4 regions of the Ruegeria sp. P10 genome follow, and region 1 is predicted to be linked to each of the others. Evidence: riboswitches for the same ligand, from Rfam matches in the RefSeq annotation. Region 1 holds a riboswitch; each other region holds the start of a gene.
The links. A riboswitch is a leader RNA that binds a small molecule or an ion and turns the genes downstream of it on or off. The one in region 1 is predicted to bind cobalamin.
Positions count from the first base shown of each region.

Region 2: another riboswitch for cobalamin. It lies ahead of ACR0FB_RS04325 (DUF1636 family protein); the one in region 1 lies ahead of ACR0FB_RS20310 (DUF4198 domain-containing protein).
Region 3: another riboswitch for cobalamin. It lies ahead of ACR0FB_RS19755 (hypothetical protein); the one in region 1 lies ahead of ACR0FB_RS20310 (DUF4198 domain-containing protein).
Region 4: another riboswitch for cobalamin. It lies ahead of ACR0FB_RS08150 (DUF1636 family protein); the one in region 1 lies ahead of ACR0FB_RS20310 (DUF4198 domain-containing protein).

Region 1 is NZ_JBQERJ010000018.1:18,616-26,406, forward strand. It holds gene ACR0FB_RS20300 (sugar ABC transporter substrate-binding protein) at 1-115, opposite strand, end outside; gene ACR0FB_RS20305 (ROK family transcriptional regulator) at 368-1,492, shown strand; cobalamin riboswitch at 1,614-1,813, shown strand; gene ACR0FB_RS20310 (DUF4198 domain-containing protein) at 1,946-2,731, shown strand; gene cbiM (cobalt transporter CbiM) at 2,738-3,349, shown strand; gene ACR0FB_RS20320 (cobalt ABC transporter permease) at 3,346-3,921, shown strand; gene cbiQ (cobalt ECF transporter T component CbiQ) at 3,921-4,700, shown strand; partial or broken gene ACR0FB_RS20330 (energy-coupling factor ABC transporter ATP-binding protein) at 4,766-5,347, shown strand; gene ACR0FB_RS20335 (hypothetical protein) at 5,452-5,664, opposite strand; gene ACR0FB_RS20340 (hypothetical protein) at 5,741-6,739, opposite strand; gene ACR0FB_RS20345 (hypothetical protein) at 6,732-7,791, opposite strand, start outside.
Region 2 is NZ_JBQERJ010000002.1:232,162-239,952, forward strand. It holds gene ACR0FB_RS04300 (LacI family DNA-binding transcriptional regulator) at 1-629, shown strand, start outside; partial or broken gene ACR0FB_RS04305 (GH1 family beta-glucosidase) at 626-1,927, shown strand; gene ACR0FB_RS04310 (glucokinase) at 1,904-2,962, shown strand; gene ACR0FB_RS04315 (carbohydrate kinase family protein) at 2,994-3,920, shown strand; gene ACR0FB_RS04320 (D-lyxose/D-mannose family sugar isomerase) at 3,937-4,602, shown strand; cobalamin riboswitch at 4,702-4,899, shown strand; gene ACR0FB_RS04325 (DUF1636 family protein) at 4,998-5,354, shown strand; gene ACR0FB_RS04330 (ABC transporter ATP-binding protein) at 5,351-6,124, shown strand; gene ACR0FB_RS04335 (ABC transporter substrate-binding protein) at 6,141-7,091, shown strand; gene ACR0FB_RS04340 (FecCD family ABC transporter permease) at 7,093-7,791, shown strand, end outside.
Region 3 is NZ_JBQERJ010000016.1:4,545-12,335, reverse strand. It holds gene rsgA (ribosome small subunit-dependent GTPase A) at 1-499, shown strand, start outside; gene ACR0FB_RS19760 (alpha/beta hydrolase family protein) at 539-1,372, opposite strand; cobalamin riboswitch at 1,530-1,750, shown strand; gene ACR0FB_RS19755 (hypothetical protein) at 1,842-2,249, shown strand; gene ACR0FB_RS19750 (protein-tyrosine phosphatase family protein) at 2,241-2,753, opposite strand; gene ACR0FB_RS19745 (DNA polymerase III subunit gamma/tau) at 2,925-4,688, shown strand; gene ACR0FB_RS19740 (YbaB/EbfC family nucleoid-associated protein) at 5,089-5,442, shown strand; gene recR (recombination mediator RecR) at 5,504-6,097, shown strand; gene ACR0FB_RS19730 (hypothetical protein) at 6,684-7,172, shown strand; gene ACR0FB_RS19725 (ribonuclease T2 family protein) at 7,169-7,791, opposite strand, start outside.
Region 4 is NZ_JBQERJ010000004.1:53,640-61,430, forward strand. It holds gene cobN (cobaltochelatase subunit CobN) at 1-1,067, opposite strand, end outside; gene cobW (cobalamin biosynthesis protein CobW) at 1,071-2,126, opposite strand; gene ACR0FB_RS08150 (DUF1636 family protein) at 2,128-2,499, opposite strand; cobalamin riboswitch at 2,592-2,798, opposite strand; gene ACR0FB_RS08155 (SLC13 family permease) at 3,026-4,882, opposite strand; gene ACR0FB_RS08160 (hypothetical protein) at 5,072-5,455, shown strand; tRNA gene ACR0FB_RS08165 (tRNA-Cys) at 5,536-5,609, opposite strand; gene ACR0FB_RS08170 (protein-L-isoaspartate O-methyltransferase family protein) at 5,835-6,488, shown strand; gene ACR0FB_RS08175 (TolC family outer membrane protein) at 6,584-7,791, shown strand, end outside.

The DNA of each region.
Region 1 (7,791 bases):
ACGGGTTGGTGTCTGTCTTGGTGATCAGACAAACGGTTTCGCCTTCCGCCATTGCACTGCCAGCCATGGCAGTAACCCCGAGCGCAGCAGCACCCGCAAGTCTTGCAAGTTTCATCGATTATCCTCCCAGTTTTTCCTGTGCCGTAAAGGGCACGAGGGCGATCAGGCAAAAACCCTGATCTCATAAGAAACAATCACAAGATTCGAAATTTGAGTCAATAAATAAATCACTCTTATTTATTATTGACAGGGCGGGCGGGCTTTCTCATTCTTCAGCAGGAAAGGGGTGGTCGTGCCGGAAAATTCATCTCGGAAAAATTCGATTGGCCTGCACGGGTCAGAGGTGCGCGGAACCAATCAAAGCGGGATGCGGGCCCGGAACGAACGGCTGGTGTTGTCGCTTGTCCGGCGTCATCAGGCTCTTGCTAAGTCCGAGATTGCGCGCATGACCGGACTGTCGGCGCAAACCGTTTCCGTCATCATGCGGCTGCTTGAGAAGGACGGTTTGCTTTTGCGCGGTGAGCCGGTCCGCGGGAAAGTCGGGCAACCTTCCGTTCCCATGCGCCTCAACCCGGATGGTGCGTTTTTCTTTGGGCTCAAGGTCGGGCGCCGCAGTACCGAGCTGGTATTGACTGACTTTGTCGGAAATGTGCGGCAACGCGAGCGGCGAACCTATGACTATCCAACGCCAAAAGCCACTTTGGAGTTTTCTATACAGAGTCTGGGGAAAATGATGTCATCCATGTCGCCCGAGGCCAAAGGCAGGATTGCGGGTCTTGGAATTGCCATGCCGTTCTACCTGTGGGACTGGGCCCAGACCCTTCAGGTTCCTCAGGAAGAAATGGACCCGTGGCGCGTATCAGACCTGAAGGCTGACCTGGCTCGTCGCCTCGATATGCCGGTTTTTCTGCAAAATGACGCCACTGCGGCTTGTGGGGCGGAATTGGTATTCGGTCCGGCCGATGGACCAAGGGATTTCCTGTACTTCTATATCGGGTTTTTTATTGGCGGCGGTGTGGTTCTCAATGGTGCGATCTTTTCCGGGCGTGGAAACTCGGGCGCAATCGGCCCCCTGCCTGTACCGGATGGTGCGGGTGGTGTCAGACCGCTTATCGACGTGGCCAGCCTGTATGTTCTCGAGCGTGCAATCACCACAGCAGGGGTAACGTCGCATTCCATTTGGGAAACGACCCAGCGTTGGGATGTGCCAAAAATTCAACTGGAAAACTGGTTGAAACGGACGGCAAGCGGGATTGCTTATGCGATTGTCTCATCCTGTAGCCTGATAGATTTCGAATGCGTGAAGATTGACGGCTGGATGCCGCAGGACATCAAGGCGCGTTTGGTTGAAATGGTCGAAGACAAACTGTCCGAGCTGAACCTGACCGGTCTCGAGCACCCCGTGGTGCTGGCAGGGACCGTGGGCCCGGATGCACGCTCACTGGGCGCGGCAAGCCTGCCATTGTCGGAAAGGTATCTTTCAGAAGCTTAGATGTGAAATCACCCTGTTGCCTTGGATATTTCACAAACCGGTTCACTCTCGCAAACTGCCGAGCTCATAATTTTCGATGGCCGTAACACATTTTCGTTGACGGAAGGCTGAGTTGTCTGGCAAGCCGCTCGGCATGTCCGGTTCCGGGGCTTGCTCTGGAATCAATAGGGAATGCGGTGCGGGCTCAGGCCCAACTCCGCAACTGCACCCGCAACTGTAAGCGGCGAGCAGGGCTGAAACGCCACTGGGGTTTGCCCCGGGAAGGCCAGTCCAACGCTTTGACCCGCAAGTCAGGATACCTGCCGGACATGTGTCCTCATAAGGGGCACTCCTAATCGGCGACGGGATGTGCGTCGTACCAGGATGCCTGAAAGGGTGATTTGGCGTTGAATGTCCCGTAGTCAAAACGAATTTCGCGCCGGGATTGGCGCGACGGGACAAGGACGACTGTTCATGAAAACGCTGCTCAGCGCAGCCGTTGCCGCGGTGGCTCTTCCCGCCATCGCAGATGCGCATTTTCTTTTGGAATACACTACCGATACCATGATCCAGAAACCGGGCGATGTGCCGGTCAAGCTGATTTTCTGGCATCCGTTCGAGAACGGCCACGTCATGGATCTTGAAAAGCCGCAGGAATTCTATGTGATCCACAACGGTGAAAAGACCGATTTGCTGGACACGTTGGAAGCTATCCGGTTCACCGGCGGGGAAAACGAGGGCGTGGCGTTCAAAGGCAGTGTCCCGGTCAAACGGTCGGGCGACTATGTGCTGGTGACGGTTCCTCAGCCTTATTACGAGGAATCCGAAGACATCTATATCCAACAGCTCACCAAAGCCTTCCTGAACCGCAACGAATTGCCGACCGACTGGATGAATCCCGTAGGTTTGCCGACCGAGATTATCCCGCTGAACAAGCCGACCAACATCATCGCGGGTTCGACTTTCACGGGCCGTGTGCTGGCTGATGGTCAGCCGGTTGCGGGGGTCGAAATCGAGATCGAGTACATGGCCGCCGAGCCCGACATGGAAAGTTCGGCCGCTTCTGCACCGAAAGTCTCTCCGATGCCGGGTGGTGCGGTGGTCGCCATATCTGACGACAACGGGTATTTCTCGTTCGGCGTTCCAAATGCCGGTTACTGGGGTTTCGCAGCACTTGGTTCCGGTCCGGCAACCGAACATGAGGGCAAAGAACTCAGCCAGGATGCGGTCATCTGGATTCGCTCCTGGGATCTGGAGTAACCCAAGATGCACATCGTCGACGGAGCCCTTTCCAACCCGGTTGTAATTGGCGGCGCCATAGCCGCCGCGGGCGGGATCGCCATGGGTCTCAGGTCTCTGGATCTTGATCGCATCCCCACTGCGGGCGTTCTGTCAGCCAGTTTCTTCGTGGCTTCGTTGATCCACGTACCCATTGGTCCGTCGTCGGTCCATCTGATCCTCAACGGCATGGCCGGGCTGCTGCTTGGTTGGGCCGCATTCCCGGCTTTGTTCGTCGGGCTTTTGCTACAGGCGGTCTTTTTCGGCTTTGGCGGGTTGACGGTGTTGGGGATCAACACCGTCAACATCGCATTTCCAGCTGTGGTGGCCGGAATGTTGTTCGGTCGTCTGATCGCGCGTGGAACGCCTTTGCAAGGTGCGATTTGGGGGGGCGTCGGCGGCGCATTTGCCATTGCGGCGACAACCGGCATGGTCGCGTTTTCCCTGGCGCTGTCGGGGGATGAATTTCTGCCTGCCGCCAGGCTTGTTTTCTTCGCCCATATTCCTGTCATGGCCATTGAGGCGATTTTGACCGGGTTCGCCGTGTTGTTGGCACGCAAGGTCAAGCCCGAGCTGTTTATAAGGGAAGCAGCCACATGAAGCATCTGGTTGTCATATTGGCCGTGAGCTGCGCACCTGTGCCTGCCCTGGCGCACAAGGTCATAGCCGGCGTTTTCGAGTCGGAAGACGTCATCGAGGGCGAAATCGGCTTTTCCAACGGCGACATGGCAAGCGGCACCGAGGTCATTGTTACCGGCCCGGATGGGGCCGAGCTGGGTCGATCGGTCACGGATGCGGACGGTTTCTTTGTCTACACGCCGACCTCGGCCGTGGCGCACACTTTCTTTGCCGACCTTGGCGCCGGGCATGTGGCCGAAGTCACGATGCCTGCCGAAGATGTCGCGCGGATCATGGGCGTTGCTGTGGCAGAAAACGGTGACTCATCTTCGGCTGCTGTGACGCAGGCCAGCGGTTCGGCGGCGTCTCTCAGCGCCGAAGAACAGCAGGTTATCGCCAAGGCCATACGTGACGAATTGCGCCCGCTCAGGCGCGAGATTGCGGCCTATCGCGAACAGAACGACCTGCAAACCATCCTTGGCGGGATTGGGTACATCGTTGGTCTGTTTGGTCTGGGTTTTTACATGGCGGCCCGCCGCAAGCTGGCGTCCTGATGGCACACGTTCTGGGGCACAAGGAAAAAACACTGTCCGAAGCCGGTGACGGGCCAGAAGGTCTGATCAGCCTGCTGGATCCCCGGATGCGGATCGTCATGGCAGTTGTTTTTGCAGTCGTGACCGTGGCGGTGTCATCCCTCGGCGCGCTTTGCGCGGCGCTGACAGTGTCGCTTTCGCTTCTGATAGTTTCACGTCTGCCGCGGCGAAAGACGTTGAAGCGAATGGCCATGATGGATGGGTTCATCCTGTTCATGCTGGTCCTGTTGCCCTTTTCCATGCCCGGGGATCCGATGTTCACGCTTTGGGGATTCCCTGCAAGCTGGCAGGGTTTTTGGAAAGCGGTCGAGATTGCCTTGACCGCCAATGCCGTGATCCTGTCCCTGATGGTTTTGGTCGGGACGATGGAGCCGGTCACACTGGGCCACGCCCTGCATCGTCTGCGGTGCCCGGAAAAGCTGGTTTACCTGCTGATGTTCACGATCCGTTATATCGAGGTCTTGCGCGAAGAATACCTGCGGCTGCGGGCCGCCATGAAGGTACGTGGTTTTCGGCCAGCAACAAACTGGCACACATATCGCAGCTTTGGCTACCTTGTGGGTATGATGCTTGTGCGCGCGATCGAAAGATCGGAACGCATCCTGGCCGCGATGAAGTGCCGCGGGTTTTCCGGGCGTATGCCGTTGCTTCAGGAATTTGCCCTGACCCGCGCGGACATTGTGTTTGCGACTGGTTTCAGCGGTCTCTGCCTGGGTCTGATCATTCTGGAACTCGCATGACACTGATCGCGCTTGAAGACATCTGTTTTTCCTACCCCGGCCAGCCACCCGTTCTGGACGGGGCAAGCCTGAGCCTGAGCGCGGGGCAGCGCCTGTCCCTGACAGGTCCGAACGGAGCGGGAAAATCGACGCTCCTGCGGATTTTGCTTGGGTTGCAGCGCCCGTGTTCGGGCACCGTCACCGTTTTTGGTCAGCAACGCGTGGAAGAGGCTGATTTCCATGAGGTCCGCCGCCGGGTGGGGCTTGTATTTCAGGATGCGGACGATCAGCTGTTCTGCCCGACCGTCGCCGAAGACGTCGCTTTTGGCCCGCTCAATCTGGGCAAGACCCGTGACGAGGCATTTGCCATCGTCGACAAAGTTCTGGGCGATCTGGACCTGATGCATCTGAAGAACCGCATTACCCACAAATTGTCAGGCGGTGAAAAACGGCTGGTGACCCTGGCGACGGTTCTGGCGATGGAACCCGAAGTGCTGTTGCTGGACGAACCGACGAATGCGTTGGATACAAAAAACGAAGCGCGCCTGCTGGAAATCCTGCGCGCGTTGCCACAGGCGATTTTGCTTGTCAGTCATTCGCCGGCGTTCCGCTTGGAACTGGCGCCCGATGAACTGGATCTTCGCGACGGGAAGCTGGTGCCGGTCTGACCTGTTCTCGTAGCAACCGGACATGGTGGTTTTAGATATGCAATCATACCGCCTGAGCCACGCCATGAAACGGAAAGCGAACCTTGTGCGTCGTCAGGCCTTGGCTATGTGCGCCTGCGGCTCATCAGCCCATATTTGACCGCCCATGCCCCAAAGGATCCACGTCTGCGCCTGTCCTGTTTCACAGGTTGCCTGGATTGCGCACCGCCTTTGCGGTTGAATTCGAACACGTCGATTATCCGCTCGGCGCAGCCACAGGCTTCGCCCATGCCGACTTTGGCGAAATAGAATTTCTCGAAACGTTCGGGGTTCTGCATGGCTGACCTCCTGAAGGCATTGAACCCCATGATGGGCGCATTGCCAAATCACTTTCCTGCGTTTCAGGCAGCCGTGCTATGGCGCGGCGAACTCGCTTCCAGTCCAGACATTGTCCAGTTGATTGAAGACCGGTGAAGTAATGAGCATTTCTGCGGAATATAGCAGTTGCAGCTCATCCGCAAACCGCGTGACGCCCGGCACAAGCCCGGTGATGTTGCGCCATTCCGCCCAGGTTCCGGGATTTGACAGACTGTTCGGATTGCCGGGATCAGCGGGCTGGTGCCACCCGGCGGCGTTCAGCAGTGGTGTGAGCGCAAAGCGCGCATCATTGCTGTCGACTTCGGTACAGGCAGCGGCATCGCATTCCCAACTTGTCCAGTTCGCCGCCGCGATGGTTCCGGCGATCGGTGCGGCGGCGTCGATGACCCGAACCATAACTTCGAACCCGCCACCAGCCGTCGGACGGCTGAGCGACAAAGGGTCTGTCGCCACGGCGTGCAAAGCCGCTGTTGGCGCCAGGCTGAGTGTACGACCGATCAGAGCCAGCTGCGCAGAGCCGTCTGTTGCGGGTGCAGACCCCGCAGCAGGCAGGATCCTGACAGGTGTCAAAATCGGAACCGCGCCACCACGGATCGTGATTTCCTGCACCGCATTGTCAAATGCCGGAACAAAGTCGCTACGGATCGTATAGGTCAACGGGAAGCTGGGTTGTTGTGGCCCCGCAGGTCGGGCACCGTCACGTGTGACAAAGGACAACGGTGGAACGGCACCGGGCTGTGGCAGCGAAATCTGCGGCCCTGCTATGCCCAGCGCCGCCGCGATCATGCGCGCGCGCTGTTCGGCCTCTCCATACTCGCTGAGCAGATTGATATAGCCTCCGATCTCGGTGATGTTGCGCGGGGCAGGGATGCGGGATGGTGCAATGTCGCCAGCGATGGCCAGCCTGTGGGCTATAACCTCTCGGGCGCGCTGAATCGCCGGGGAATTGGTGGTTTCAAGAATATTGATGATGGCCTCGGCAAGGCTTTCATCGATGCCCGGTTCGGGGGTTGCATTTGTGCTGGTGTCAGTCATCGTCGTCCTCCGCTGGGGCGCTCAGGCCATTGAGGAAATCCAGTACGGATTGGCTGCCGGCCTTGGTTGCGCTGCCGTCATCCGCATCCGTATTGGCTTTGGTAAAGGCCCCGAAAAGCTTGGCCAGAAGCAACGTGTTGGAAGGATTGGCCAGAGCCGCAGCACCACCGGGGAAATCCTTGAACAGGTTTTGAACGAAACCGGCCCGGTTGCCATCCGGTTGCCCGCCAATCAGAGCGGAAACTCCCGAAGCGTTCTTGGCGATATCCTCAAACCCCTTGAGCTTTGCGGCATTGTCGGCAGCTGTCTTTTTCTTCTCGGCGGCTTGCTTTTTGGCTTCTTCCTCTTTGCGGGCCGCAGCGATCTCTTGCCCCTTGCCCGCAAGCTCAGTGGCCTTGCCGACAAGCTCTTTGGTCAGATCCGTCGCCGTGTCTATGGCTTTGTCCCGACCGGCGGCGACCGATTGCGTTTCAAGGGCCAGTTGCGCCTGCAACTCTTTCAGGCCCGTCAGATCGGTTCCCGCCCGTGCAAGATCAGGCGCGGCTTTGAGGATCTCGGCCAGTTGCGAAGTGGGCATGGCCTGGCCTGTACCAATGTCGCCACCGGCGATGGTGAGCGTGTTCGAAGGTTGATTGGCCGGCAGGTCTGATGGCGCACGGGCGCCAAAGATCGCATCGCTGTCCGCGGGCAGGACCGGCGTGTCGCCGACCGGGGGTGGCGTCGGGCTGTCCTGCCAGTTCCAGAAGCGGCGATGGTCGATCATCTCGCAGGAATTGCAGCGGCCCAGAACAGCCTCGCCCAACAGGCCCCTGGTCGGCAGCGAGATCGTGCGGCGCGGTGGTCGGAAGTCTTCGCGATGGAAGGCCAGCAGGCTGTCCTGAATGTCGCCGGTCCGCATCTCCATTCTGTCGGCCAGATCGGGCGGGATCGAGAACGGCATGATCATTGCATTGCCATAGAAGCCCAACACCTTGTTCTGGACCGTGCTGAGCAGTGATATCTCGCTTGAGGCGTCATCCAATCCGCCATCGGGCACGCCGATGGTGAAGCGT
Region 2 (7,791 bases), on a different contig from region 1:
TGACCCGCATGGGCGTCCCATTCATCGTGCACGGACGCTCGACCGGCGTCGACGCTCAGTATGACTGGATCGACGTGAACAACAAAAGTTCGTTCATGCGCGCCACGCGCTTTCTGATTGACCTTGGCCATCGCCGTATCGCTCTGATCAACGGTCTGGAAGATATGGATTTTGCCCAACGCCGCCGCGACGGATATCTTGAGGCGCTTGGTCAGGCCGGGCTTGCGCCCGATGCAAATCTGATGCGCAGCGCTGAAATGACAGAGGTTTACGGCCATCACGAAACGCAGAACATGTTGCGCCTCGATTCCCCTCCGACCGCTATTTTGTGTTCATCGATGATCTCTGCCATCGGCGTACGGCGTGCGCTGTCCGAAAACGGGCTTGAGATGGGTACGGATGTGTCAGTGATCGCCCATGACGACGACCTGTCCTATTTGAAGAACGGGCAGGATGTTCCGATTTTCACGGCAACACGCTCATCCGTCCGTCAGGCGGGTGAAATGGCGGCTGACATGTTGATCCAGCGCATCAAATCCCCGAATGATCCCGTCAAAACTAGGCTGCTGGAGGCCGAGCTGGTCGTTGGTAGGTCAACCGGCCCTGCACCCAACAGGGTGCAACCATGAAATACGCACGCGCTGACTTTCCCAAAGATTTTCTCTTTGGTGTTGCCACTTCTGCGTACCAGATTGAAGGCCACGCACAGGGCGGGGCGGGGCGAACTCATTGGGATACCTTTGCGGCGTCGCCGGGCAACGTGGTGCGCGGGGAAAACGGAGACGTCGCCTGCGATCACTTGAACCGGTTCGAGCAGGATTTCGATCTGGTGCGCGAGGCCGGGTTTGACTGTTATCGTTTTTCAACCAGCTGGGCACGCGTACTGCCCGACGGGCGTGGTCAGGTCAATCAGGCAGGGTTGGATTATTATGACCGATTGGCGGACGCCCTGCTGGAACGCGGTATCCGCCCCTGCGTGACGCTTTACCATTGGGAATTGCCGTCAGCGCTTGCGGATCAGGGGGGATGGTGCAATCGCGACATCGCGGATTGGCTCGCGGATTATACGCAGGTCATCATGGGTCGGATCGGAGACCGGATGTTCAGTGCCGCGCCGATCAACGAACCCTGGTGTGTCAGTTGGCTGAGCCATTTTGAAGGCCACCATGCGCCCGGTCTGCGCGATATCCGCGCCGCCGCCCGGGCGATGCATCATGTTTTGTTGGCCCACGGGCGGGCCATTCAGACCATGCGCAGTCTTGGGATGGGCAATCTGGGTGCCGTGTTCAACCTCGAATGGTCCGAGCCCGCGGATGACAGCGCAGATGCGCGGCTTGCGGCAGATCGCTACGATGCGATCTACAACCGGTTCTTCCTTGGCGGTGTTTTCAACAAGGAATATCCCCAAATAGCCTTGGAGGGGTTGGAGCCGCACTTGCCCAAGGGCTGGCAGAACGACTTTGAAACCATCGGCACACAAGTCGATTGGTGCGGGTTGAACTACTATACCCGAAAGTTGATAGCCCCGGCGGACACCGCTTGGCCCAGCCTGCAAGAGGTTCCCGGACCGTTACCCAAAACGCAGATGGGATGGGAAATCGATCCCTCTGCCCTAACCCGCTTTCTTGTCAGAGCAAGGAAAGACTATACGGGCGCCCTGCCAATCTATATCACCGAAAACGGTATGGCGAGTGAGGAGCGCGTGCAGGACGATGATCGTATCGATTATCTCGACAAGCACCTTGCGGCCGTACTGGACGCTTTGGCACAAGGTGTTCCGGTGAATGGCTATTTTGTCTGGTCGCTGCTGGACAATTATGAATGGGCCTTCGGGTACGAGAAGAGGTTTGGACTGGTGGACGTGGATTTCGAAACACTTGCGAGAACGCCCAAAGCGTCTTTCATGGCGCTGAAATCCGCCCTGTCCGGGGGTCAGAGTGTCTCTCAGCCGTTAGCGCAACCATTCGGTGCCGTGCATGAGCATTGGAACCTGGTTGCGGATATCGGCGGTACGAACACACGTCTGGGCGTTGTTACGAACGGAGAATTGGCAGATCTTCGGAAACACCCGACGGGGACATTGGAAGATCTGCTCGAGGCGTTCCATGACCTCAGGGACGAGATCGGAACCAACCCACAGGCCGTCGTAGCAGCCGGAGCCGGGCCGGTCAGGGACGGAACGATTCAGTTGACCAACGCGAACCTGGATCTTTCGGAAACCGAGCTGACGAAAGCAACAGGAGCAGAGCGCACTTTTGTCATAAATGATTTCACCGCTGCGGCGTGGTCAGTGGCCGAGGTGACTCGGTCGGATGTTGCGGTCTTGCAGGGTCAGGCGACGCCGCCCGCTGGCACACGGCTGGTTGTAGGGCCCGGAACCGGGCTTGGTGTTGGTGCTTTGCTTTTTTCCGAAGGCAGGTATCACACGGTCTCCGGCGAAGGCGGGCACGTGGGCCTGTACCCGCGCCATCGCGACGAAGTTGATATCTTTGAGGCGGCACGTCGCATCGCACCGGGCTGTTTCTTTGGCGACAGCCTGGCGCTGGAAGCAGAAATGTTCCTGAGCGGAACCGGCCTGCCGATCCTGTATCAGGCGGTTGAATTGGCAGCCGGTCAGGCGCGGACTCAGGCGCGCTCTGCAAAGGACATTCTGAACGATGCCCGCAACGGCACCGATCTGGTCGCCGAAAAAGCAGCGCAGATTTTTACCACCCATCTGGGTGCTTTGATGGGTGATCTGGCGGTCACCTTGATGCCAGAGGGAGGCGTTTTCCTCGTCGGCGGCGTTGCCGAGAAAAACCGCTGGCTATTCAGCGACAACTTCAAGGATGCGTTCAACGGCGGCGGCCGCTTCAGCGATTTGCGCCGTTCCCTGAACCTTTACGTGTCTGAACAGGCAGAGTTCGGGATCATCGGCGCAAACAACTTCTGCAAGAACGCGCTGAGACAGCAACCAGACTGACCGAATTCTCTGTACCAAGAAGGACCAAGACATGATTCTGTGCTGTGGTGAAGCGCTGATAGATATGATTTCAGAACCGACCGCATCGGGCGCAATTGGTTTTGTGCCACATACTGGTGGTGCAGTTCTGAACACAGCCGTCGCGATGGGACGTCTGGGTGTTCCGGTTGGGATGCTGACAGGTTTGTCATCGGACATGTTCGGCCAGCAACTGATCGATGCGCTGAAAGCGAGCCATGTGGACACGACACATGTCATCATCTCGGACCGCCCTACCACGCTTGCCTTTGTGCAGCTCTCGGATAAACACGCGTCTTACAGCTTTGTTGATGAAAACACCGCAGGCCGGATGTTGCTGCCCGAGGACATGCCAGATCAGCTTCCCGCTGTCTCTGCCCTGTATCTCGGCGGAATCAGCCTTGCGTGTGAACCTTGCGCAGATGCATATGCCGCCCTTCTGGACCGCCACGGTTCCGACCGTGCGGTGATGCTGGACCCGAATATTCGCCCGGATTTCATCAAGGATCAAACCCGGTTTCGGACGCGTTTGAACCGCATGATCTCGCGTGCGGATATCGTAAAGGTTTCAGACGAGGACCTGGATTGGATCATTCCGGGCGCTGAATCCGAAGCCGCAAAAGCGTCTGTGCTGTTGCAGGCGGGTCCTTCCGTTGTCATCGTCACGCGCGGCAGTGACGGGGCGCACGGTTACCTGGCGGATGGTTCCGAAGTTTCGGTTCCCGTGAAACCCGTTGAAGTGGTCGATACGATCGGCGCAGGTGACACGTTCAACGCCGGCGTTCTGACCGAGCTCAGCCGTGCAGGGCATCTGACCAAGTCAGGTCTGCGCGGATTGACGGTTGAAAGCCTGCAAGCAGCCATGGAACTGGGCGCTGACGTGGCGGCCGTGACCGTTTCCCGAGCCGGGGCAGAACCCCCCTGGGCGCACGAACTTTGATCTTTGGGACGGCATGATGAAACGATCCGAAATCAACCGTATCAAGACCCGGGCACAGGCGTTCATTCAGTCCTTCGGTGCCGTGTTGCCACCCTTTGCGGATTGGTCGCCCGAGAAAATGCGCAGCCCTCTGGCCGAAACGATCCGCAGCCGCGGGCTGGGATGGGACATTACCGATTACGCCCAGGGCCGTTTTGATGAACTTGGACTGTTTCTATTCACTTTGCGCAATGGTGAGGCGAAGGATCTGAAATCCGGGCGCGGGATGCTCTATGCGGAAAAACTGTTGATCTCGAAAGAAAATCAGCTTTCTCCGATGCACCGGCATATCATCAAGGCAGAAGACATCATCAACCGGGGCGGCGGCGATCTCGTTCTGGAAATCCATGCGTCAGATCCAAACGGTGGCGTCGACCGCGACAACCCGGTGACGGTCCCAAGCGATGCCTGCCCTGTAACCTTGCAACCCGAAGAGCACTTGCGGCTGAAGCCGGGGCAAAGCGTAACTCTGATGCCCGGCATCTGGCACGCTTTCTGGGCCGAGCGCGGCGATTGCCTTATTGGCGAGGTATCGACCGTGAATGACGACCGTACGGACAATGTGTTTGAAAAGCCAATCCCACGGTTTTCAAAGGTTGAGGAAGATACCGAACCGGATTTTCTTCTTGTATCAGACTATTGACACCGTTCGGTCCGGGCTGGCGCACCAGGATCGCTGGCTCAACCGTTGCAATTCCGTCCACCACCCTTTCGCCTGCCGCTTGACAAGTCAGGCGTAGCCGGACTAGCTGAGCGGGATGGTTCCGTAAGGGATGAAAATGGGAACACGGTGCGGCGCTGGAATGTGCCAAGTCCGTGACTGCCCCCGCAACTGTAAGCGGTGAGCGACGCCACTTCACCACTGACCCAAAAGGGGTTGGGAAGGTCGGCCAAGCAACGACCCGCAAGTCAGGAGACCTGCCATCACACTATGAACCAACCCGAGGCGGGGCGTCTCGGAAGGAGGCTTGATGGCGCGTTTGCGTAATATCCGGGTATGTGCCCTCTGTCTGCATCTGGCAAACGACGGAGAAGGCAATGACCTGCTATTCTGATCACTACGTTCTGATCTGTTCAACATGTCAGGGGACGATGTCTGCCGAAGCCGCGCAAGACGCGCTGGATGCCCGGTTGCCTGACGGTTTTGAAACCCGAATGGTGGCCTGCATGGCAGGTTGTGAACGGGCCATGACCGTCGGATTTCAGGCCCCGGGCAAAGCGCAGTACCTGTTTGGCGATATCACGACATCCCGCGATCTGTCTGCCTTGGTCGAATTTGCGATCCAGTTCGGCGACAGCGACGACGGCTGGACCAGTGCCTCGGACCGCCCCCCTGCCCTTTTCGCAAAGACCTTATCGCGAATTCCCGCTTTACCTTTCGGGGGGTCATCATGAGTTTTCTGATTGCAGAGAATTTGGGATACTACGCTCTCAATGGCGACATCCTGTTGCAGGATGTGTCCTTTCGTCTGGAAGAAGGATCAATTCTGGCAATCGCCGGGCCGAACGGCGCCGGCAAAACCACTCTGCTGAAACTGCTGTGCGGGATTGAACGGATTGCGTTGGGCGATGTTTGGATAGAAGGACAAAGCCTTCGGACCCTGTCCGCCCGCCAACGTGCCCGCTCCATTGCTGTGGTCGGGCAGCAGGAAATGCCCGACGGGCGGATGCGCCTGCAAGACTACGTTGCGCTGGGGCAAATCCCGATTCAGGGCGAACGTTCGGTGACTCAGCACAGGGCTGATCTTGAACGGGTGCTGACGACGACCGAGCTGTTGCATTTTGCCAACAAAACGATGGGTCAACTGTCCGGCGGAGAACGTCAGCGCGCGCACATCGCGCGCGCTCTGGCCCAGAACCCGTCCTTGCTGTTTCTGGACGAGCCAACCAACCATCTGGACCCCGATGCCAAGGGGCACATGCTGTCTCTGGTCGCTGATCTGGGGGTAACGGTCGTCATGATCGTCCATGATCTGGTCATGATCCCGGAATTCGCCACCCATGTGGCGTTGATGAAAGCCACGCGCCTGACGGGGTTCGGGCCTGTTGGCGAAGTTCTGACCCCAGACCGGGTAAGTGAGACATTCGGCGTGGATTATCTGTGCTTTCAGCACGAAGGCCGCATGATCCCCGCACTGGACATCCGAAAACGGAAATTGTCATAATAACAGGAACTTACATATGATGCAGAAACTCTGGCCGGTGGTTGTCTTCGCTGGCTTCGCAGGTGGCGTGGCAGCGGAAGCCGTCACCGTGGACAATTGCGGCGAACCGCTGGTTTTTGACTCGGCGCCGGAACGTCTGGTCGTACATGATATGAACATGGCGGATATGGCCTTTGCACTCGGCCTTCAGGACAAGATCGTGGGACTTACCGGGATTTCGGGCTGGTACAAAACCAGCCCTGACTTTGATGCTCAGCGCGGCGACATCCCAGAGCTTGCCCCCAAGTACCCGACGATTGAAAACCTTGTGGCCGTCGAACCTGATCTGTTTTTTGCCGGTTGGTACTATGGCATGAAACCCGGCGGAGATGTCACGCCCGACACGCTGGAACCCTTTGGTATCAAGACCATGATCCTGACCGAAAGCTGCGTGCATCTGGACGAGGATCGCCCCGAAGCCAGCATGAACCTGTTGTTTGATGACGTTCTGCGCCTGGGCAAGGTCATGCAGGTCGAAGACAAGGCCGAGGCGCTGGTTGCCGGCTGGAAGGACAAGTTGTCCGCCATTCAAGCAAAAACAGCCGATCTGGAAAAGCCGCGGGTATTCCTGTTGGACGGACCGGCCGATGCTCCGTTTACCGCCGGCAAGTTCGCCATTCCCGATGCGATGATCGCAGCCGCTGGCGGTGAGAACGTAACTCATGATCTGGATACCAGCTGGGGCCGCACGTCGTGGGAAGCTGTGGCAGCGGCTAACCCGGAATTTCTGGTGCTGCTCGACTATCAGTCCGGCAACGGCGCAGAGGACACTTTCCAGTTCCTCAAGGATCACCCGGTGATGTCACAAACGGACGCGGTAAAGAACGAGCGCTGGATTGGACTGCGTTACGAAGAGCTGACTCCCGGCCCGGCAAATATCGAGGCGATCGAGAAGATGGCACAGGCGATGCACCCGGAGACCAACTGATATGGTCCAATTGGGCCGTTTGATAGTGCTGGGGGCGGTTGTTCTGACCGCCCTTTTGCTGTTGTCGATCGTCTATGGGACCACCCCAATCCCCGTGCGCGAAGTCTTTTCGGCCATCGGCCTCGGAACCGGTATGGTGGAAGGAGACATGTCGCCCTTGCACCGGATCGTCTTCGACCTTCGCCTGCCCCGCGCCCTGTTTGCCGCCGTGATTGGTGCGGGGCTGGGCGTCGTTGGTGTCGTTCTGCAAACAACGACGCGAAACGATCTGGCAGATCCGTTTCTGTTCGGTCTGTCCTCGGGTGCTGCTGCCGGCGCCGTTCTGGTGATCACCGTCACAGGGGATGTTCTGGGAATCTGGACGTTGCCGCTGGCAGCATTTTGCGGTGGCCTGATCGCGTCCGGCATTGTTCTGGCGCTGGTTCAGGGCTTGCGTACGAGCGCACCCGAAAAACTGATCCTGGCTGGCCTGGCGGTGTCCTTTCTGTTTTCCGCAATCACCAACTACCTTATTTTCTCTGGCGACAATCGCGCGGCTCATTCGGTGATATTCTGGATGCTTGGCGGCCTGGGACTGGCAAGATGGGAAACATTCCCGCTTGTCCTGATCGGACTGGGCCTGATCCTGAGCTATTCACTTTATCGCAGTCGGTGGCTTGACGCGCTGCTGACCGGGGATTTCACAGCCTCGTCACTGGGT
Region 3 (7,791 bases), on a different contig from region 1:
GTCCTGGTGCCCCAAAAGCCAGACCGGAGCGCTGGTTGGATCGTCGGGCGTTGGCAAGACGACACTTGCCAATACCATGACCGATCAGGATCTCGCCACCTCGGACATTCGCGAGGATGACGCGCGGGGCCGGCACACGACGACCGCACGCGCATTGCACCGGATGCGCAACGGTGGCTGGTTGATCGATACACCCGGAATGCGCGCGTTGCGCCTGCTGGACGCTCGGGACGGGATCGACGACGTTTTCTCGGACCTTGCCGAGTTGAGCCGGGACTGCCGTTTTTCGGATTGCCAGCACAGCTCCGAGCCCGGATGTGCCGTGCAAAAGGCAATAAGCCACGGCACGCTTGATCCGGCTCGATTGGACCGGTGGCGCAAGCTTCGGCGCGAAGATCAGCGCAATTCTGAAACCGTCGCGCAGTCCCGGGCGCGGGACAAAGCGTTCGGCAAGATGGTCCGTGGCGTCATGAAGGAAAAGAAACTTCGCAACCGGTGATCGTTGGGCGGTGCCCGGCCCGTCCTGCGCCGCGTCTGATCAAGCGATCAGTCGCGGCCAAACCGCTGCATTGCGCCGGGCAAATGCTCCGATATGACCAACCTCGGGCAACCCGAAATCGGCAGGGCTCAGCAGGTGGCGGTTGGCATCGGGGCCGTAAAGATCCGCAAGCCGCCAAACCGCTTCCGGCGGCACCATCTGGTCGTCCTCGAAGGTGAACAAATCCACGGGCGTTCCAGAATCCTTCCACTGCGCCGCAGGTAACTCATGCCCGATTTCAGGCACATAGTTCAAAGGCGCCGTACACCATTTGCGCCACTGCCAATAGACCGATGCCGGCAGATCCGAGCCGAACCCGATCGCCTTTCCGGGAAGGTAGCCAAGGGCTCGGGCCAAAAGCGGGGCATGACCATACCAGAACAATCCTGCCAAACCACGATAGGGCCATGGATGGTCGCTTAGGGTTACCAGCCCCGAACACACACAGATCATGCGATCAATCAGATCGATATCCGGCTGCACAGGCCCCAACATCGCGCCGATCGAATGGCCGATGGTCCAATGCTGCGAATCGGGAAACCGTCTGCGCATTTCTGCCCGTGCCGCGGGCATGTCGATCAAGGCCCAATCCGCCATGGTCGCACGCGAATCTTTCAGGCGGCCGGTCAAGGAATGCCCGTAATCGCGATAGTCATAGGTCAGGCAGGCCATACCCTGCTCGGCAGCAAGCCATCGTGCGAAATGACGGTAATAATCGCGCGGCACACCCGTTGCACTGTTCAGCACGACGACGATTTCGGGCGAAGACAGCGGGCTGTACAACCGGGCAGACAGTGTTTTCTGCCCGGACGGAAAGCGAAATTCTTCGGTCATTACCGTTTGCTCTGCGTCCAACATGATCTCTGGCTTTGCGCTTGGTAAATCCGGTTTCCGAACCTCAACGCCCTCGACACTATGCATGAACCAACACCGTATCCAGCATGACCAAGCGTCCGGTCAAAAGATCGGCTTGACTCGACGCGTGCTCAAACGCTAGCGGTTGTGTGATGGTTTCCGGCCTCCACAAGGGGTCGGGATGAAAAGGGAACACGGTGCGGTAATGTCTGGTCATGCAGGCAACAACCAAATCCGCGACTGCCCCCGCAACTGTAAGCGGTAAGCGATGCCGAAACACCACTGGCCCAAAGGCTGGGAAGGTCGGCAAAGCGATGACCCGCAAGTCAGGAGACCTGCCATCGGAAACGAAACCGAAACTCGGGCGGGGTGTCCGGGCAGGTCCTGACGGCATCACGCTGTCCCACCTGTCCCAAATATCCTGTCCACCAAGCGCGGAGGGCGCAGGATGATCTGGAAGACAAAGACACATGAATTCAGTGCAACAGTATGTCAGCGGACGGGCAAAACCTGTCCCGCTTTGGCGCGGCTGGCGCGCTCGATATCCGAAGCCATGGCCCAGGCGACCTCGGCCACAAGTGACGATTTCGAGATTGAGGGCAGCAGCGCGCTGTCACATTGCAGCGAAGGATGTCATGCAATTTTCCGCGCGCAATCAGACCGCATTCGTGTCTTTTGCGGGACGCAGCCCGAAACCGCGATTGAGCCGCTGAACGGCTATGCCGACCTGATCTTCGGAAACACGTTCAGTGCGATGCCATCCGGCGTCGTGAAAACCCCACCCTGCGCGATGATCGAAGTTTCTACGATCCGGCCTCGAAAACCTGCTTGCGCGCCCGCGCAGATTTCAATCTGAGTCCAGACTGACCTGTGCCTGGGCACGCCGAGAGGCCCAGGCCAGTTGCGCATCCGTTTCGACGGCGCAAGGGCGCACCGCCCGCAATCGTTGCAGCGCCGTGTCCGCGCCTTCGCCGCATTCGACCATCAGCCGCAGGACAATCATACCTGACCTGCCACAGCCCCCGCGGCAGTGTACCAATACGCGACCTCCGCCGGACAGCGCGTGCCGGGCCGCGGCGCTGACGGACGGCCACGCGTCATCAATCGCTTTTGTCGGCGCTCCGAAATCTTCGATCGGCAGGTGAACCCATCGGCTGGCGCGGCTTTGAATATCGCTTCCAAATTCCTGCGCCCCGTCCTGAAGCATTTCGACATCCGTCGTCATCGAAACAACAAGCCCCGGCTGCCAGGCTGCGATCATATCCAGATCGCTGGAGTAATCTCCGCCGCGTCCGGGCATCGAGGTCAGCGCCAGCGTTCCGCCACCGACTTGCAGGGCGTAGATCACCAACTGCGACATGAATCCTGTCCTCCCCAAAGAACTCTATACAAAAATGAGCCATTAAATCCGCTGATGCAGTTTAGTGCGAAAGCGACTCGTTTCTAAATCAAAAATCATCGCGCCACGCTGTGGACGCGGGCAACGGTGGCCACTACGCTGTGCCCAAGCACCGAATCCCAACGAGAAGACATGACAGACAGCTCCAGCCCCGCCTATCAGGTTCTCGCCCGCAAATATCGCCCGGAAACCTTTGCCGATCTGGTGGGTCAGGATGCCATGGTGCGCACCCTGAAAAACGCGTTCGCGGCCGACCGGATCGCGCAGGCCTTCATCATGACCGGCATTCGCGGCACCGGCAAAACCACGACCGCAAGGATCATCGCCAAGGGCATGAACTGCATCGGACCCGACGGAACCGGTGGCCCCACGACCGAACCCTGCGGTCAGTGTGAACATTGTGTCGCCATCATGGAAGGCCGCCATGTCGACGTGATGGAGATGGACGCCGCCAGCCGTACGGGCGTCAACGACATCCGCGAGATCATTGACAGTGTCCGCTATCGCGCCGCCAGCGCGCGTTACAAGATTTACATCATCGACGAGGTTCATATGCTCTCGACCAGCGCGTTCAACGCGCTGCTCAAGACGTTGGAAGAACCGCCCGCGCATGTGAAGTTCATCTTCGCAACCACTGAAATCCGCAAAGTCCCTGTCACTGTGCTGTCCCGCTGCCAGCGTTTCGACCTGCGCCGGATCGAACCCGAAGACATGATTGGCCTGCTGCGCAAGATCGCCGAAGCGGAAAACGCCCAGATCGCCGAAGACGCGCTGGCGCTGATCACCCGAGCAGCGGAAGGATCGGCCCGGGATGCGACCTCGTTGCTGGATCAGGCGATTTCGCATGGGGCTGGCGAGACGACCGCCGATCAGGTCCGTGCAATGCTTGGACTGGCAGACCGTGGCCGGGTTCTGGACCTTATGGATATGATCCTGCGCGGCGATGCCGCCGGAGCACTTACCGAGTTGAGCGGCCAATACGCCGAAGGCGCAGACCCGCTGGCGGTGCTGCGCGATCTGGCCGAGATCACGCATTGGGTGTCCGTCGTGAAGATCACGCCTGACGCGGCGCAGGATCCGACGGTTTCTCCGGATGAACGGACCCGGGGCCAACACATGGCCGAGGCTCTGCCGATGCGGGTTCTGACCCGGATGTGGCAAATGCTGCTGAAGGCGCTCGAGGAAGTCTCGGCTGCGCCCAACGCCATGATGGCCGCTGAAATGGCCGTTATTCGCCTGACCCATGTGGCGGATTTGCCCAGCCCCGAAGAGCTGATCAAACGGTTGCAAGATGCCCCGCCACCGCCGCCGGGCGGGCCCAATGGCGGCGTTTCGATATCCCGACCGGGCGCCGGTCCGGCGCCGGCTGGCGCGACCCATCCACCTGCCTACGCGCCGTCCCCTCGCGGTTCCGGTGGCGCACCGGTTGCAGCCCTGGCGCAGGATGCCCAGACGGCCCTTGCCCATTACCCGACCTTCGACCACGTGGTGGAACTGATCCGGACCAATCGCGACGTAAAGTTGCTGGTCGAGGTGGAAAACGGCGTGCGCCTCGTCTCCTATCAACCCGGACGAATCGAATTCACACCCGCCACCCAGGCACCGGCGGATCTGGCGCCACGACTGGGCACTGCCTTGCAACGCTGGACAGGAAATCGGTGGGCTGTCTCGATCGTCTCGGACGGAGAAGCCCCCACGATTGCAGAAGTCAGGGATGCGGCCGAGCTCGCACTGAAATCCGAAGCCGAACAACACCCGTTGGTGCAGGCGGTATTGGCGCAATTCCCAAAGGCGAAAATCACTAGGATCGAAACGCCGGAGCAACGCGCCGCCAAGGTCGAGACCGAAGCGCTTCCCGAAGTGGAAGACGAGTGGGACCCGTTCGAGGAAGACTGACCCCGCCGCCCGTCACCCCCCGTTTCAAACGAAGCTGACCGAGGTTTCGATCGAACACATCCGCCCGCATGTCTCAGATCGTTTGTTGCGACACCGGCCAGCGGAAGGCGGCCCGTGACCATTCTGATCCGAATGCTGCGTAGCCATTCGAACCCCGCCCAGATTTCCTGTGTTCCGTGCAATCAGTCTCGGCAGCAGACCATATGCGCGCCAAGGACGATCTGCGCTTGTCGGGCCTGCTGGCAAATATGGTGTCACAGATGGTTAGCACGTTCCTGCTGACGCCTGCGCTGATCAACATGCCGACCGGAACGGATGAGCCTCCGACCGGCGGGAGAACCCTTGTGCCATGTCGCTGCTGCCCGTATCTAGAGCGCAAACGGAGACACAGGAGAATACTATGCTGAAAGGACTCGGCGGGCTTGGCGGTCTGGGCGACATGGCCAAGATGATGAAATCTGCGCAGGACCTGCAAACCAAGATGACCGAAATGCAGGAAGAGCTGAACAACATGATGGTTGTCGGCGAATCCGGTGCAGGCCTGGTCAAGGCAACGGCGACGGCCAAGGGTGAACTCAAAGGTCTGGATATCGACCCTTCCATCTTCAACGGCGATGACAAGGAAGTGGTCGAAGACCTGATCCTGGCCGCCATCAAGGATGCGCAGACCAAGGCAACCGAACGTTCGCAGGCTGAAATGGCCAAGCTGACCGAAAGCATGGGCCTGCCCAAAGACATCAAGCTGCCGTTCTGAGCTTCATCTTTTCCCAAATACTCCCGCCGGAGGCTCCCTCTGGCGCAATGCAGGATTGGCCATGAGTTCGAACAGCGACATCGACAACCTGATCGACCTGATGGCCAAACTGCCGGGCCTGGGCCCGCGCTCGGCCCGCCGCGCGGTTCTGCACCTGATCCGCAAACGCGCCCTGCTGCTGACGCCCCTCTCGGACGCGATGCAACAAGTGGCCGCCACCGCCCGCGAATGCCTGAACTGCGGCAATGTCGGCACCACCGATATCTGCGACATCTGCGATAGCGCGGATCGCGCGACCGGAGAGCTGTGCGTGGTCGAAGACGTCGCCGACCTCTGGGCGATGGAACGCGCTGCAGTTTTCAAGGGTCGCTATCACGTTCTGGGCGGCACGCTGTCGGCTTTGGATGGGGTCGGCCCGGACCAACTGCGCATTCCCCGACTCAAGGATCGGGTGATGGCCGAAGGGATTTCTGAGGTCATTCTGGCCCTGAACGCAACCGTCGATGGCCAGACCACCGCCCACTACATCGCCGATCAGCTCGAGGGACAGGTCCGCCTGACCTCACTGGCGCAGGGTGTTCCGATTGGAGGCGAACTGGATTATCTGGACGACGGGACGATTACGGCGGCGCTCAGGGCGCGGAAGGAACTGTAGCTCTAACTTACCGGTTCTTTTTTCGCGAGGCCTTTGCGCTAGGCGGCGCCAGCGCAACGCACGATGCACGCTCAAGTATCGCGGTAACTAGCTTGACAGCTGTACAGTTATTGGATGAGTTTCTTTCTGTTAATTCCACGGATTATCAAACACGATGAAACACTTAGCGTTTTTTTGCAATTGTTGGTGCTTTCGCCTCGCCCTTGGCCGCTGAAACTCTCTACTTATTCGAAGACACGCACGATTTACCGCCGCCATACAAACAATGGTGGAGCGCAATTCCAGAAGACAAAAGGTATGATGAACAAACACACAGGCACGTCTATGTTCGCGGTGAAGGTAAGTACGGCGATTTTTTCGGCGTTCTATACGTTGATTGCATTAACCCTGAATTCTCCGAATGGTTAGCTGTCGGAGGATCGCTGAATTCAGAAGACGTTCCAAACCAGGCAATTGTTAACCTGAGACTTGAGATCTGTTCCAACGGCGAGGAGACCTGACACGGCCCGCGGGAAATAAATGGATTGTCTAACTTCTACAACAATTTACAATGACATGAATAGATTGTCTGATTTGTGGATATGCTATGACCCGCCTTCTCGCCCTCGCCTTCGCCGCTTTGACAGCCACCTCCGCCCTAGCCCAAGACCTCATCGACAAGGGCTTTGTCGACGGCTGGAACATCATGATGGACCCCGCGCTTGGCAACGGGTGCCTGATCCAGACGGTGTATCAGGATCTCTCGGTGGTGCGGCTGGGCTATGATGCCTTGGGCAATCGTGGGTATTTCGCCGTGTACAACAAGGCATGGGGCGACATTAAACAGGGTGAGAGTTATCCGATCCGCTTTGATCTGGACGGCAAAAGCTATGATGCGACGGCCATCGGGTTCAACGAACGCGACGTGCCGGGCGCAACCGTGTTTTTCACTGACCGGAGCTTTGTGAACGCCATCGCTCAGAACAAAACGATGACCGTCTATAACCCGGCAGGTGAGGTGGTGATGGCCATCGATCTGAAAGGCACCGCCAGGGCGCTGGACTATGCGCGGGATTGCCAGAACAAAAAGCTTTAACGAATCGGATCGAACAGCGCGTCCTTGGCCGTGCAGTCGCGGATCACGTCGCGGCCACAGGGTACGGAATCAAGATCGCGGGACAGACACAGGCGGACTTCTTCGATATAGCCCTGTTTGCAGGTGATCGTGATCATGTCGCGCTCCAACTCCGGGTTGGCCTTCAGGAATGCCTCCTCGACCACCGAAGCCGGCAGTTTGACGGATGAATCCAGTTTGCGGAACACCTCAGGGCGCTTGACGGCTTCGTAAGCCCGCCGGGACAAGGCAAAGTAGTCGGATGCCGACAATCCCGAGCATGTGCCGTGTTTCTTCCATTGATGCCAAGCAAGGCCGGAACTGCCTTGTATGTCCTCCATTTCCCGCGTCGTGCGTCGCGAAGGTGGGCCTTCCGGGGTACGGCAGTAGGACGGCCAGCCCTGATGGAACTGTGGCCATAGCCCGTGCAGTATCCAGCCGTGATCATGCCGATCGTCACATTGATCCGAGCCGCGCGCGTCACCTTCGCGGGCGCACCAGTTGGGCGACCAACTGAGCGACAGCACGTAGTAATCGAACTCGCCCGCCTTTTCGCCCTCGGCCGGCGCAGCGACCGCGCTCAAGACCCACAAAACCAGCC
Region 4 (7,791 bases), on a different contig from region 1:
ATCCGGTCCGGTTCGGGACGGTGTGCAAAGCGCGCGTATTCCAGATGCGGATCGCGTTTTCCGGGTTCCTTGAAAGACGCAACTCCTGCTGAGATCCGTCCATCCACCTCGGGCAGTACCACATGCATGGCAAGATCGGCCGGGGACAAACCGCGTTCCGCCTCGGCCCAGGCTTTGCGGCGCGAGGTGGCGAGAGCGACCTGAAACACCGGCACGCCTGCAGCGTCCAGAGGCGACGTTCCCGACGCGCCTTTTCCCGAAAACGAAGTGGCGTTGACAATGGCAGATGGGTTCAGCGCAACAACCTGTTCCCGCAACCATTCGGCGGCTACAGGCGCCTTGAGAGACGGGGCAAACAGGCCCACCGCCGCGTATCCACGGGCGCGCAGGCTGCGGATCAGGGCTGCGATCGGGGCGGTGTCTGCCGAGGTCAGGTAAGCGCGGTAAAAGGTGACGAGGATTCGTTTGGTCGTGCCTTCGAATGCGGTTTCCACCGGGATTACGCCGCGATCCGGACACCACACGCCACATTCGGGCAAGGTCTTGGCGCCCATCACCGGACCGGCATAAAGCCCCGCCGCCAAAGCCATCTGCGCCAGCGCGGCCTGCGCCGCGACCTCGCCGCCGGTATCGCACAGATGCGCCAGACGCCGCAGGGTCGAGACCGGCAGGGTGGAATAGTCATCCAGCCGCGTGTCCTCGCGCCCGTCGGCGGGCAGCACCGCCAGTGCGATGCCCTTGGCCTGCGCCAGCGCCAGAACCTGCTGCAACCCATAAGCCCAGTAGGGCACCCCGCCGATCAGACGGATCAGAATGCCCTTGGCGCCTTGAAGCGTCTGTTCGACATAGGTATCGACCGACAGCGGGTGTTTCAGAGCCGTCAAATTCGCCAGCCGCAGGGTCGGCATTCGCCCTTCCGGTCCGCCACCACGATGCCAGCCCGCCGCGAAAGCGCCTAGGTCGCTGTCCGAAAAGGACAGCACCACCAGGTCCGCCGGGCTCTGGCCCAGATCGGTTGGGGTCTCGGTTTCCTCGAGCCCGTGGCTTTCGCGAAAGACGACGTGCATGGCTTACTCGGCGGCCTCACGCACACCCACGAGGATTTCGCGGATTTCCGCCTCTTTGATATCGTCATGCTCGGCGATGACGACCAGACGCGAACGGCGTTCTTCACCGGGTTCCCACGGGCGGTCATACTGGTGACGCACGCGGGCACCCACTGCCTGGACCAGCAGGCGCATGGGTTTGCCCTGAACGGCGGCATACCCTTTGACGCGCAGGATGTTCAGTTCATTGGCCAGGCGTTCGATATTGGCGACCAGTTGGGCCGGATCGGTCTGCTCGGGCAGCTCGACGATGATGCTTTCGAAATCGTCATGCTCGTGATCGTGATGGCCGTCGTGATGCGAGGGTCGGGCGTCCATGTCATCCTCGGCGGCGGCTTCCAGACCCAGCACAACGCGCACGTCCACGGCACCTTCGGCCACTTCGACGACGGGCAGGGGGCGCGGCGCCTCGGCGGCGATGATCTCGCGCGCTTTGGCCACGCCTTCGGGGCCGGCGAGGTCGGGCTTGGTCAGCAGGATGATGTCAGCGCACGAGATCTGATCCTCGAACACCTCGGACAGGGGCGTTTCGTGGTCGATCGAGTCATCGGCCATGCGCTGCGCATCCACTGCTTCGACATTGGGCGCGAAGCGGCCTGCGGCCACGGCCTCGGCATCGGCCAGGGCGATCACGCCGTCGACGGTGATCTTCGAGCGGATGTCAGGCCAGTCGAATGCCTTGAGCAGCGGTTTCGGCAGGGCCAGACCGCTGGTTTCGATCAGGATGTGATCCGGGCGTGGCTCCAACGCCATCAGGGCCTCGATGGTGGGAATGAAATCATCTGCCACGGTGCAACAGATGCAGCCATTGGCCAGTTCCACGATGTTTTCCGCCGGGCAATCAGGAATGGCGCAGGATTTCAGGATGTCGCCATCGACGCCTACATCGCCGAACTCGTTGACCACGACAGCAAGGCGCTTGCCCTGTGGGTTCTGCATCAGGTGACGCACCAAAGTGGTCTTACCCGATCCCAGAAAGCCGGTGATCACTGTGACGGGGAGTTTTTCGAGGTTCGACATGTCAGGCTCCAATGGGGGGAATGCGCGAGGCACAGTTCTTGCGAAAATGTTCGGGGCGTTCGCGCCATTTCACCAAACCATCTTCGGTGGCCAGATACTTGGTCGCGCCGTCGACGATGACGTCGACATGATCTGTTTCGTTCAGGTTTTCATACACGAAGGTCCAGCGGCCCGGCCCGCGCAACACGATCGAACAGCCTTGATCACAGTTTGACAGGCATTCAACGGCTTTCAGGGTGACACCGTCGGGCAGGTCCGCCTGTTCCAGAGCCTTGTGTAACAAAGCGCCCGGGCGTTGCGTGTCATCTTCCACAGGCAGGCCGCGACGGCAGGTGGTACAGACCAGCAACTCGACTGGTGCGGTATCGGTCATGTCTCTCATCCCCCCAAATCCTCTTCGCGGGGGACGGGGTTTCATGCGGGCCACGAATGGTCATGGACCCGACACCGGAACACCCCGCCCGGTTTCAACTTCGGTTGTTGGCAGGTCTCCCGGCTTGCGGATGCCAGAGGCGGGCCTCTGTCGGATGTCCCGCCTTCCCGGCTTTCGGGCCAGTGGCATTGGGCATCCTCTCCGTTCACGGTCGCGGGGGCGGCTGCGTTTGGCGGCAAGACCGTTGACGCATTCCCTTTTCATCGGCTGTCACCGACACCAACGAAAGGGACATGCGGCACCGCTGGCCTGCTTGTCAAGCGAGTCGCGCGCAACAATGATGCAGAGGCATGGAAAGCGACCTGTGGGCGTCGATGGGCGGCATGGCGTGCCGGGACCCAGCCTGAGATGGGCCGGGCGACGAACAGTATGTTAGCAAGGGGCGTAGACTATGGTGAACGGGTGCCTTGACTGAACCTGTCCCGATGATGGGAAAAGACCACCGAACACCGCAGATCCTCTTGCGCTAATAGATGACGTTGATCATGAGCAGGGAGACGACCAGAAACAGCGCCGTCATTATTCCGCCGGAGCGGACGAAATCCATCACCTTGTATCCGGCCGGACCCATGATCAACGCGTTTACCTGATGGGTTGGGATGATGAAGCTGTTCGAGGTCGATATGGCGACCGTCAGGGCAAAGACGGCCGGGTTTCCACCCGCCGCCACCGCAATCGATACTGCCAGAGGCACCAGCAGGACCGTGGCCCCCACGTTGGACATGACCAAAGAAAAGGCCGTCGCCAGAATGGCGATGCCGGTTTGCAACGACCAGAGCGGCCAGCCGTCCAGAATTATCATGATCTGCTGGGCGATCCACGCGGCCGTGCCTGTGTTCTGCACGGCTTGTCCCAAAGGTATGAGGCAGGCGAGCAGGAATACGGTGTTCCATCCGACCGCGCGGTACGCCTCGTCCACGCTGAGCACACGGGTCAGCATCATGCCCACCGCGCCGGTAAGAAGACAGAGTGAAAGCCGGACGTCCGTGAACAGGATCAACGACAGCGAAATGGCGAAGAATGCCAGGGCCCAGCCGACTTTTTGCGGCCTCAGCTCGTCCTGAGGAAAGTCTGTCGTCACAACGACGAAATCCGGATCTCGTTTGATCCGCATCAGGTTGTCCCATCTGGTATGGGCCACAAGCATGTCGCCCGCCTGAAACTTTTCGAGCCCGATCTGAGTGGATTCGTGATCCTCGGTCTCGACATGGCTCAGCGTCTCTTCGCCGCGGTGAATGGCCAGCAGCGACATCCCGTAGGTCTTGCGAAACAAAAGCTCGCGGGGGCATTTGCCGATCAGCTTGCTGTCAGGCGTGATGACCACCTCGGCCACGCCTGCATTGGTTGGGGCGAACTCTTCGACGAAAATGTCCAAGTCCGGAAGAACGGTCAGCCCGTATTTCTCGGCGAACTTCTCGACCTCCCAACGGCGGCCGACGATGGCCAGCCGACACGGCGCTGCAATTTCCGCTGTCAAAACCTGAACCATCGAGGTTTTGCCGCGATAGAAGGTTGAAATGATGTACAGGTGGTTTTCGTGGTTGATGTCGGCCAGAATCTCGCCGACCAGGGGGCTGTCCTCGGGCACCACGACTTCGAACACATCAGCTTTGAGGCCATAGACCCTTTGCAGGTATTCCTGTGTCCCTTGTCCGGTACCCGTATTGTCAGGTCCTTCAGCCTCCGGCAAAACCCAGCGTCCCAACAGCAGAAAGTAACCAATTCCCGTCAGGATCAGAACCGCACCGATCGGCGTGACCGAGAACAGGCCGAAGGGCTCCATTTTTTGAGAGGCCGGCAGACTGTCATTTGCCGTCAGGATCAGATCGTTCAGCAGGATAAGAGGAGACGACCCGACCATCGTCATTGTGCCGCCCAAAATGGCGCAGAATCCCATTGGCATGAGCAGGCGCGACAGCGGTATGCCTGACCGTGTGGAAATTCGGCTGACAACCGGCAGAAACAGAGCAGCGGCGCCTACATTCTGCATGAACGAGGATATGACGCCAACGGTGCCGGAAATGATTGGTACAACCCTGCCTTCGGATTTGCCGCCGTATTTGAGTATGACGGCAGCCACCTTGTTCATGATCCCCGTCTTGTCCAGACCGGCCCCGACGATCATAACCGCAATGATCGAGATGACGGCATTGGATGCGAAGCCGTCGAACAGAAGGGTGACATCCGCCAAATTTTCCAGCCCGGGCGCGTAGCTGAGCAAGCCTATGAGAACCAGAACCAATATGGCGGAAAGGTCGATCCTTATGATCTCGGAAACGAACAGAAAAACGGTGAAAGCCAGAAGGGTGCAAACGACCCCCATCTCGAAGGTAAAGGCAATATGTTCCACAATACGTCCAGAACTTTTTCTTTGTTAGATTCCTAGTTCATCCCTCCCGACTTGTCATGAAGTTTCGTTTTTCGGCGATGTTGAGACATAATGTTGCTCAATGGTTGCTGTGGGAGCAATGCTTTCGGGAACCCCGTTTGACGAACACGTCAGAAAGAAGGATTGACCAAATTGCATGAAGAAACCAGCACGTTTCGTACCGGCGCGATGCCGTTCCAACAAGGTCGAAGCAGCACAGGTAATGGCAAGTCAATTCCAGCCACGAACAACAGACAATCCGACAGCTTTGTTTGCAGTACCATTCTGCCGCCGCCTGAACCGGGCAAAGGGCCGGCTTGGCCGTCCCTGATCGCAAACTGCCCACAAGAATGGTTTACACCTAAACGGGCCGGACAAATAATTCAGGTCACCAATTCTGATCATTTCGAGGTGAAGATGCCAAGGAAGTACGGCGGGGTGTTGCCTGAACGCAAGCTGGCGGCATATGCCCAGAATGCTCGCAGTCGGATGGAACAGAACAAGATCGCAACACGAAAAATCCAATAGTTGGTTGGATGAAAAATCCAATAGTTGGTTGGATATTGAACCTCGAGGAGGGAAAAAGTATCTCAAGTCGTTGGAGGTAGTGGAGGCGAGTACCGGAATCGAACCGGTGTACACGGATTTGCAATCCGCTGCGTCACCACTCCGCCAACTCGCCTTTTCAAGTAAAATCAGATACTTGCCGTGGTGTGCGTGGGGTTTTAGCAGCTTTCCAAAGGGGCGTCCAGAGGATTGCGCGCAATTTTGTCGACGAGATTGAAATTTGCCGAAGCCCGCAACCGCAAACGCACGGGCGCAGGGGGGTTGCGTCAACAGGGCCGTTGCTGGGCGTTTCAGGATGTGGCAAAAGCCGGGTAACTTTGGGAATGACTCGAGAGATCCTATGACAGATTTCGCTGCCCGGCGCCGCACTATGGTTGATACGCAAATCCGGCCTTCGGATGTTACAAAGTTCCCGATCATTGAGGCGATGTTGAACGTCCCGCGCGAAAACTTCGTGCCTGACGCACAGCGTGAGGCCGCCTATGCCGACAGTGTGATCGATCTGGGCAACGGGCGCTGTATGCTCGAGCCGAGAACGCTTGCTAAAATGCTGGATGCGCTCAACATTTCGAACGACGAGATGATTCTCGATATCGGTCCGGCGACGGGGTATTCCACTGCGGTTGCCGCGCGTATGGCGCAGTTGGTTGTTGGTGTGGAAAGCGACGACTCGCTGGCGTCCGAGGCGCAAAGCCTATTGGCTGAGGCCGATGTGGACAATGCCATTATCCACGTCGGTCCTTTGGAGCAGGGTGCGGCTGAGCACGGCCCTTACGATGCGATCATGGTGCAGGGCGGTGTTGAACGGATTCCCGACGCCCTGTTGGATCAGCTCAAGGAACATGGCCGGATTGCATGCCTGTTTGTTGAAGGCAATCTTGGAACTGTGCGGATCGGTCGAAAGACCGGAGGCCGGGTCAGCTGGAGGGATGCCTTCAACGCCAGTGCACCGATACTAGAGAGCTTTTCGGCGGAGTGTGCATTTTCGCTATAGTCCGCCGATAGATTTTTCTTCCGCCTTGATTAGTTGAAAACAAGGCCGCAAACTGCCTGCAGGGCAGTGTAATTTCGTTTTGAGAGGATTTCGGTATGCGTGGTTCGGCGACAGGCAGGCTGGTCAAGGCATTCGCAGTGACCGCAGGGCTTGCCATGAGCGTAATGCCAGGGCGTGCAGCGTGGGCTGATAACATAACAGACGCCTTCATCGGTGCATATAATACAAGCGGTCTGCTGGAGCAGAATCGGGCGCTTTTGCGGGCTGCGGATGAAGATGTGGCTATTGCGCTTTCAGCGTTGCGGCCAATCGTCAACTGGGCCGTGCAGGTAAGTCAAGACTACACCCGGTCGCGGGTCAATAACGTAGTCACGACGAACGAGCCGTCTAGGTTTTTTACCGGATTAACGCTTAGCCAATTAGTATATGATGGTGGGGCTTCGATTCTGGGCAAGCAATCTGCTCAGGAAACTGTTTTGGCGACCCGGCAAACCCTGATTGACATTGAACAAGAGGTCCTAATCCGTGCCGCGCGAGCGTATCTAAGCGTCTTGGAGCAGGAAGAAACAGTTGAAATTCGGCAGAATAACGTGAACGTTTCTGCGGAAGAACTCCGCGCTTCAAATGATCGGTTTGAAGTTGGCGAAGTCACCCGCACCGACGTGGCTTTGTCCGAAGCACAGCTAGCCAGTTCACAAGCGGATCTTGCGGTCGCTCGAGGCCAGTTGAGCATCGCTCAAGCCGAATACGTCAATGCGGTAGGCAACGCACCGGGTCGAACAGCGGGTCAGCCGAACCTGCCCAACCTGCCGCGTTCGGAGGCGGAAGCCGTTAGTTTGGCGCAACGCAACCATCCCGCGATTCTCTCAGCGCAGCATCAGGTTCGCGCGAGGGATCTAATCGTGGAGCAACAAAGGGCTAACTTGGGTCCGAATGTGTCGCTTGACGCTGATGCAGGTGTTACTGAACGCTATGATAACAGCGATTATGTCAACGATGCGAGCATCTCGTTGACTTTCCGGCAGCCGATCTATGCCGGTGGTCGCTTGGCAGCAAATGTACGGCGTGCGATGGCGGTACGTGATGCCGACCGCGCGAACCTACTAAACGTGCAGAAGAACATCACTCAAGGTGTCACTGACCGCTACGCAGCGTTTCAGGCGGCCAGCGCAAGCTTGAGAGCATCAACAGAACAAGTTCGTGCGTCACAGGTCGCTTTTGACGGGATCAGGGAAGAAGCCACCTTGGGTGCACGAACAACTCTAGATGTTCTGAACGCTCAGCAAGATCTTCTGGACGCGCA